One region of the Variovorax sp. GW821-FHT10C12 genome, then DNA from elsewhere that is predicted to be linked to it. Evidence: predicted binding sites of a transcription regulator. Region 1 holds the regulator's gene; the other holds the start of a gene.
The links. Region 1 encodes HrcA, which represses chaperone genes, less so after heat shock. Its sites were predicted from a motif close to TTAGCACTCNNNNNNNNNGAGTGCTAA; they were not measured.
Positions count from the first base shown of each region.

Region 2: a site for HrcA is predicted at 2,207-2,233, ahead of AC07OH_RS18810 (co-chaperone GroES). Genes of this name have one in related genera too.

Region 1 is NZ_JBWKNE010000004.1:363,218-367,423, reverse strand. Features, by position in the region: gene recN (DNA repair protein RecN) at 1-8, opposite strand, end outside; gene AC07OH_RS21090 (NAD kinase) at 46-951, opposite strand; gene hrcA (heat-inducible transcriptional repressor HrcA) at 983-1,990, shown strand; tRNA gene AC07OH_RS21080 (tRNA-Ile) at 2,026-2,102, shown strand; gene AC07OH_RS21075 (efflux RND transporter periplasmic adaptor subunit) at 2,363-3,490, shown strand; gene AC07OH_RS21070 (efflux RND transporter permease subunit) at 3,510-4,206, shown strand, end outside.
Region 2 is NZ_JBWKNE010000003.1:497,273-501,478, reverse strand. Features, by position in the region: gene AC07OH_RS18820 (TonB-dependent receptor) at 1-1,360, shown strand, start outside; gene AC07OH_RS18815 (cupredoxin domain-containing protein) at 1,412-1,903, opposite strand; gene AC07OH_RS18810 (co-chaperone GroES) at 2,320-2,610, shown strand; gene groL (chaperonin GroEL) at 2,667-4,206, shown strand, end outside.

The DNA of each region.
Region 1 (4,206 bases):
AAAGCCATCTCAGTTCGTCCTCAAGCTGGGGGCGTGGTCCTTCATTCAGGAGCCCCCTTCGTTCCAATGGAGTTTTTTCCGCAGCGTGTCGAAGTAGCTCCAGCCGCGCGGGTGCAGGAAGCGCACCCGGAAGTCGGAGCGGCGCACCACCACGCGGTCGCCGATGGCGAGCGAGGCGAGCGACTGCATGTCGAAATTGGCGCTGGCGTCGCGCCCGCTCACCAGCTCGATCACGATCTCGTCGGCGTCGGGCAGCAGCACGGGGCGGTTGGACAGCGTGTGCGGCGCAATCGGCACCATCACCCAGCCCGGCACCGCCGGATGCAGCAGCGGCCCGCCGGCCGACAGCGCGTAGGCCGTCGAGCCCGTGGGCGACGCGATGATCAGCCCGTCGGCGCGCTGGTTGGCCACGAAATGGCGGCCCACCGACACGCGCATCTCGACCATGCCCGAGGTGGCGCCGCGATTGACCACCACGTCGTTCATCGCGAGCGCGTCGAACACGACGGCCTCGTCGCGGAGCACCTGCGCGTGCATCAGGCTGCGGTGGTCTTCTTCGTATTCGCCGGCCAGCATCGGGATCAGCGTGGCCTGGTAGTTGTCCAGCGGGATGTCGGTGATGAAACCGAGTCGGCCGCGGTTGATGCCGATCAGCGGGATGCCATAGCACGCGAGCTGGCGGCCGATGCCGAGCATGGTGCCGTCACCGCCGACCACGAGGCCGAGGTCGCAGCGCTGGCCGATCTCTTCGACCGACAGCGCCTGGTAGCGCGGGTGGGGCGGTGCGTCGGTGTCCTCGCAGGACGAACGCTCCACGAACACCGTGCAACCCTGCGATTCGAGGAAGGCGCCGATGCCCTCCATCACGCCGTCGCGCGCATCGGCTTGCGCCCGGGCGCCGGAAGCCTGGTATTTGCCGATCAGGGCGACGTGACGAAAGCGTGAGGTCATAGCTCACAAATTACAACACTAAAATCTTGCAATGCTGGACGACCGTGCCAAGTTGCTGTTGAAGACGCTGGTCGAGCGTTACATCGCCGATGGGCAACCCGTCGGATCACGCACGCTCTCGCGGTCGGCGGGGCTGGATCTCTCGCCCGCGACCATCCGCAACGTCATGTCCGACCTCGAGGCGCTGGGGCTCATCGCCAGCCCCCACACCTCGGCCGGACGCGTGCCGACCACGCGCGGTTACCGGTTGTTCGTCGACACCATGCTGACCGCGCAGCGCGAGCAGATGAGCACGCCGAGCCTGGCGGCCGACCAGCCGCAGAAGGTGATCGCCAACGCCGCGCACCTGCTGTCGAACCTGTCGCAGTTCGTGGGCGTCGTGATGGCGCCGCGCCGCGCCTCGGTGTTCAAGCAGATCGAATTTTTGCGACTCTCGGAGCGGCGGCTGCTGGTGATCATCGTGTCGCCCGACGGCGACGTGCAGAACCGCGTGATCTTCCCGGAATCCGACTACTCGCAGTCGCAACTGGTCGAGGCCTCGAACTACATCAACGCGCATTTCGCGGGCCTGACGATCGAGCAGGTGCGCGACCGGCTGCAGTCCGAGGTCGAGAAGCTGCGCGGTGAAATCGCGGCGCTGATGCAGGCCGCGGTGCAGGTCAGCTCCGAAGTGCTCACCGATGCCCAGGCCGACGACGTCGTGATCTCCGGCGAGCGCAACCTGCTGTCAGTGACCGATTTCTCCAGTGACATGGGGCAGTTGCGGCGCGCCTTCGATCTTTTTGAAGAGAAGGCACAGCTGATGCGGCTGCTCGACGTGTCGAGCAAGGCCGAGGGCGTGCGCATCTTCATCGGCGGCGAAAGCCAGGTCGTGCCCTTCGAGGAGCTGTCCATCGTCAGCGCCAACTACGAGGTCGACGGCCAGGTGGTCGGCACGCTGGGCGTGATCGGGCCGACCCGCATGCCGTACGACCGCATGATTCAGATCGTCGACATCACGTCGCGGCTGGTGAGCAACGCGCTGAGCCACCGCAAGTAAGTGGCCGCGCGCGGCGCATAGAATCGGGCCCGCGTGGGCCGTTAGCTCAGTTGGTTAGAGCAGCGGACTCATAATCCGTTGGTCGAGTGTTCAAGCCACTCACGGCCTACCACCACACATTCCCCCTCTGTAGACACTCCGACGAAGGCCTCACTGCGCGGCCTTTTTCTTTGCTGCTGCGAGGGCGCGAGCGGGGCCCGCGGCCGCCGCTGATTTCACCTACGGCAAACACAGGATTCCTTCAGGTTGCAATGCAACATCGAAGGCAGAATGCACCATTTGAGTGCAAATGTAACGAGCCGGGTGATCCCTGCGCGCGCCGCACTGCGATTCCCGATGGCCATGACCCCGCTTTTCAAGCTTCTGCTTCCGATGTCCCTGTTCGCGCTCGCTGCATGCGGTGCCAAGCAGGCTTCCACCACCGATGACGCGCCGCCCGAAGTCGGCGTGGTGGCGCTGCACGCCAGCGACGTGGCTGTGCACACCGAGCTCGCGGGCCGCACGGCCGCCTACCGCGTCTCCGAGGTGCGGCCGCAGGTCAACGGCATCGTGCGCAAGCGGCTGTTCGAAGAGGGCGGCATGGTCCGCGCGGGCCAGGTGCTGTACGAGATCGACCCCGGCCCGTTCGAGGCCGCGCACGAGCAGGCGCAGGCCACGCTGGCCACCTCGCAGGCCACCATCGCCAGCCTGCGCGGCAAGGCCGATCGCTTCGGCGAACTGGTCAAGGCCAACGCCGTGAGCAGGCAGGAACACGAAGAGGCGCAGGCGGCGCTGGTGCAGGCGCAAGCCGGCGTGAAGGCCGCGCAGGCGGCCGTGAAGGCGGCGCGCATCAACCTCGACTTCACGCGCATCACCGCGCCCATCGCGGGACGCATCGGCCGCTCCGCCGTGACCGAAGGCGCGCTCGTGGCGCCGGGCCAGGCGATGGCGCTGGCCACGATCCAGCGGCTCGATCCGATCTACGTCGACGTGGTGCAGTCGAGCCTGGCGTTGACGAAGCTCAAGCGTCGCTTCATCTCGGGCGACATGGCGCCGGCCAGCACCCAGGTGCGCCTGCGCATGGAGGACGGCCTGCCTTACCCGCATGCCGGCACGCTGAAGTTCTCCGAAGTGGCGGTCGACGAGGCCACCGGCTCGGTCACGTTGCGTGCGGAATTCCCGAACCCGCAAGGGCTGCTGCTGCCGGGCATGTACGTGCGCGCGCAGGTCGAGTCCGGCGTGGAGCGCCAGGCCATCCTGGCGCCCCAGCGCGGCGTGGCCCGCAACGAGAAGGGCGAGCCGACCGCGCTGGTGGTGGCGGCCGACAACAAGGTCGAGCTGCGCGCGCTCGAAGTGCGCAGCACCGAGGGCGAGCACTGGGTCGTGACCCGGGGCCTGCGCGAGGGCGACCGCCTGGTGGTCGATGGCCTGCAGCGCGCGCGCCCTGGCGAAAAAGTGAAGCCGGTGCCGGTGTCCACGGCGGGCGCATCGTCCGCCGCCGCGCCTTCGCCGGCCGATTGATCAGAAGCGACAACCTCCCGTGATCGCTCATTTCTTCATCCAGCGGCCCGTCTTCGCCTGGGTCATTGCCATCCTCATCATGCTGGCCGGCGGCGTGGCCATTCGCACGCTGCCGGTGTCGCAGTACCCGGACATCGCGCCGCCGACCGTGGTCGTGTCGGCCAACTACCCCGGCGCCTCGGCGCAGGCGGTGGAAAACAGCGTCACGCAGGTGCTCGAGCAGCAGCTCAAGGGCATCGATGGCCTGATGTATTTCAAGTCGACCAGCAGCGCGGCCGGCTGGGCCGAGATCAACGTCACCTTCCGCCAGGGTATCGACCCCGACACCGCGCAGGTGCAGGTGCAGAACAAGGTCAGCCAGGCCACCAGCCGGCTGCCGCAGGCGGTGCAGCAGCAGGGCGTGACGGTCGCCAAGTCGCAGAACAACTTCCTGCTGATCGTGGCGCTCTACGACGAGACCGGCCAGCGCACCGACACCGACATCGCCGACTGGATGGCCAGCAACCTGCGCGACCCGATCAGCCGCGTCGACGGTGTGGGCTCGGTGCAGGCCTTCGGCGCTGCGTACGCCATGCGCATCTGGCTCGACCCGCACCGGCTGGCCAGTTACCAGCTGATGCCGTCCGACGTCACGGCCGCCATCACCGCGCAGAACACGCAGGTGTCGGTGGGCGAGATCGGCGCGCGGCCGTCGGCGCCGACGCAGCACCTGAACG
Region 2 (4,206 bases), on a different contig from region 1:
CGACGTGCCCATCGGCGCGTATTACGGCTCCGCGCACGGCAAGCGCGACGACACCGTGACCAGCAAGGTGCAGACCTTCACCGCCACGCTGAATCACCGCTTCAGCGACGCGCTGAGCCTGCGCAACACCACGCGCTATTCCAGCTACCACCTGGACCGCAACAACACGCTGCCCAGCGGCACCACCGACCCGGTGCGCCTGACGGTGGGCCGCACGCGCGGCATCGTCGAGCGCGACGAGAGCGGCTGGTTCAACCAGACCGACCTGACCTGGCGCAACGACATCGGCGGCTTCAAGCAGGAGTGGCTGGTCGGCGCCGAGTTCGGCGTGCAGCGCAAGCGCCTGTTCAGCGTGTCTTCCGCCACGGGCGCGCAGCGCGTGAACCTGTTCAGCCCGGTGGTGGACCCGCTGCCGATCCCGCTGGCCACCTACCTCGCCGACGGCGCGATCCCGAGCAACAGCGAGTTCAAGACCGCGGCCGTGTACGTCCAGGACCAGATCACGCTGGCGCCGCACTGGAAGGCGCTGATCGGCGGGCGCTACGACGTGTTCAAGCAGGACACCAGCTTCGAGCGCAAGCTCGCGCCGCTGGAACGCACCGACCGCAGGTTCAGCCCGCGCGCCGGCGTGGTGTGGCAGCCCGACACGGTGCAGTCGTACTACGTGTCGTACAGCCGCTCGTTCCAGCCCTCGGGCGAGAACTTCGCGCTGTCCACCGGCAACATCGACAACGCGCCCGAGATCACCGTCAACAAGGAAATCGGCGCCAAGTTCGACCTGCTCGACGGCGGCCTGAACCTCACGACCGCGCTGTTCAACCTGGAACGCTCGGGCATCAAGAACACCGACCCGAACAACCCGCGCCGCCAGATCAACGTCGGCACGCAGCGCACCAACGGCCTGGAGCTTGCGCTCAACGGCCGCCTGCCGGGCCGCTGGGACGTGAGCGCAGGCTATGCCTACCTCGACGCGAAGATGACCAAGTCGCTCGCCACCGTGAGTTCGCTGCAGCTGCCCGTGGGCGCCGCGATCCCGGTGCAGGGCAAGACCGCCGCGCTCACGCCGCGCCACTCGGCCTTCGTGTGGGCCATGAAGGACCTCGGCCACGGCTTCAGCGCCGGCGGCGGCCTGAACTACGTCAGCGCGCGCTATGCGTCGCTGAGCAACCTTGTCACGCTGCCCTCGTACCTGACCGCCGACCTCGCGGCCAGCTACAAGACCGAGCGCTACGAGATCGCGCTGAACCTGAAGAACATCGCGAACCGCAAGTACTACGTCTCGGCCCACGGCAGCGTGGACAACCTGATCCTGCCGGGACCGGGGCGCGAGGTGCAGCTGACGCTGCGCGCGAAGTTCTGAGCGTGCCGGGCGGCTGCGTGGCCGGCATGCGGCCGCCTCTTGCTTCTTGCTTTACTTGCCGGCCTTGCCCACCAGCACCGCGCCCTTCATCCCGGCGTCGTAGTGGCCTGGCTGCAGGCAGCCGAAATCGACCTTGCCGGCCTGCGTGAACTGCCAGACGATCTCGCCGGTCTTGCCTGCGGCCAGCGTGACCATGTTCGGATCGGCGTGCTCCATCTCGGGGTTCTTCTTCATCGCGTCGTAGTGCGCCTTGAGCGCCTTCTCGGTCCCGAGCACAAGCTCGTGCTTCAGGACACCCGAGTTCTTGACGACGAAGCGCACCGTCTCCCCCTGCTTGACCTTGATGTCCGCCGGCGTGAAGCGCATCGAATCCGTCATGTCGACCTGGACCGTGCGCGTCACCTTGGCAGCCACCCCGGGCTTGCCGACGGCGGCTTCGGCATCGTGGTCGTGGCCACCGGCATGGGTGCCCGAGGCGGAAGCGCCGGCCGCGGCCAGTGCGGCCAAGGCAGCGAAAACGGTGTTGCGGAAGGTGAGAGCCATGGTGTCCTTGGAGATTGGAAGGGTGGATCGGGCGGCCTGCGCGCGCATCCATCCGGTGCTGCGTGCTGGCGTGCCGCGACTCTAGGAAGCCCGCCCCGTCAATCGCCGATCACGTGGATTACAAAGAAGCAATCCGCGCGCGGCCTCTGCAGGGGTCTGAGCGGTTTCATTTCACCCGGACAAAAGAACCCCAAACGTTCCGACCGATGGCACCCGGCAGCCCGGGGTTTCCCCGGAAAAGCACCGCCGTGCGAGACGAGGGCAAGGGCCACGCTCTTGAAAGGTCATCGAATGCCCTTATGATTAGCACTCGCTGCTGACGAGTGCTAACAGCCCTCCCATCCAGTCGACAGGTCGCCGGTTTCTCCGGCGCCCGACCACAAACAAACCCGTTTCTTACCCTTCCAGGAGATGCAATGAAACTTCGTCCTTTGGCCGATCGCGTGATCGTCAAGCGTGTTGACAGCGAAACCAAGACCGCCTCCGGCATCGTCATCCCCGACGCAGCCGCCGAAAAGCCCGATCAGGGTGAAGTCCTGGCCGTGGGCCCGGGCAAGCGCAACGACAAGGGCGAACTGGCCGCACTGACCGTCAAGGTCGGCGACCGCGTCCTGTTCGGCAAGTACAGCGGCCAGACCGTCAAGGTCGATGGCGACGAACTGCTCGTGATGAAGGAAGACGACCTGTTCGCAGTCGTCGAGAAGTAATTCTTCTCCTCTCTTTCGATCTCATCCCAATTCAATCCATTCGGAGTTAATTCATCATGGCAGCAAAAGACGTAGTCTTCGGCGGCGAAGCCCGCGCACGCATGGTCGAGGGTGTCAACATCCTGGCCAACGCAGTCAAAGTGACCCTGGGCCCCAAGGGCCGCAACGTGGTGCTCGAGCGTTCGTTCGGCGCCCCCACCGTGACCAAGGACGGTGTGTCCGTGGCCAAGGAAATCGAACTGAAGGACAAGCTGCAGAACATGGGCGCCCAGCTCGTGAAGGAAGTGGCCTCCAAGACCAGCGACAACGCTGGTGACGGCACCACGACCGCCACGGTCCTGGCCCAAGCCATCGTTCGCGAAGGTTTCAAGCTGGTGGCTGCCGGCATGAACCCGATGGACCTGAAGCGCGGCATCGACAAGGCTGTCACGGCCCTGGTCGCCGAGCTGAAGAAGGCTTCCAAGCCCACCACCACCTCCAAGGAAATCGCGCAAGTCGGCTCCATCTCGGCCAACAGCGACGAAACCATCGGCAAGCTCATCGCTGACGCGATGGACAAGGTCGGCAAGGAAGGCGTGATCACCGTGGAAGACGGCAAGTCGCTGGACAGCGAACTCGACGTCGTCGAAGGCATGCAGTTCGACCGCGGCTACCTGTCGCCCTACTTCATCAACAACCCCGAGAAGCAATCGGCGCTGCTCGACAACCCCTTCGTGCTGCTGTTCGACAAGAAGATCAGCAACATCCGTGACCTGCTGCCGGTGCTGGAGCAAGTCGCCAAGGCCGGCCGTCCGCTGCTGATCATTGCCGAAGAAGTCGAAGGCGAAGCCCTGGCTACGCTGGTCGTGAACACGATCCGCGGCATCCTGAAGGTTGTGGCTGTGAAGGCTCCTGGCTTCGGCGACCGCCGCAAGGCCATGCTGGAAGACATCGCCATCCTGACGGGCGGCAAGGTCATCGCTGAAGAAGTGGGCCTGACGCTCGAAAAGGTGACGCTGGCCGACCTGGGTCAAGCCAAGCGCATCGAAGTGGGCAAGGAAAACACGATCATCATCGACGGCGCTGGCGCTGCCGGTGACATCGAAGCCCGCGTGAAGCAAGTTCGCGTTCAGATCGAAGAAGCGACCAGCGACTACGACCGTGAAAAGCTGCAAGAGCGCGTGGCCAAGCTGGCCGGCGGCGTGGCAGTGATCAAGGTTGGCGCTGCCACCGAAGTCGAAATGAAGGAAAAGAAGGCTCGCGTCGAAGACGCCCTGCACGCCACCCGCGCTGCAGTGGAAGAAGGCGTTGTGGCTGGCGGCGGCGTGGCTCTGCTGCGTGCCAAGCAAGCTGTGGGCGACTCGGTCAAGGGCGACAACGCCGACCAGGAAGCCGGCATCAAGCTGGTGCTGAAGGCCATCGAAGCGCCCCTGCGCGAAATCGTGAACAACGCCGGCGGCGAAGCCTCGGTGGTGGTGAACGCTGTGTTGGCCGGCAAGGGCAACTACGGCTTCAACGCTGCGAACGACACGTACGGCGACATGCTCGAGCTGGGCATCCTAGACCCGACGAAGGTCACCCGCACCGCACTGCAGAACGCCGCTTCGGTGTCCTCGC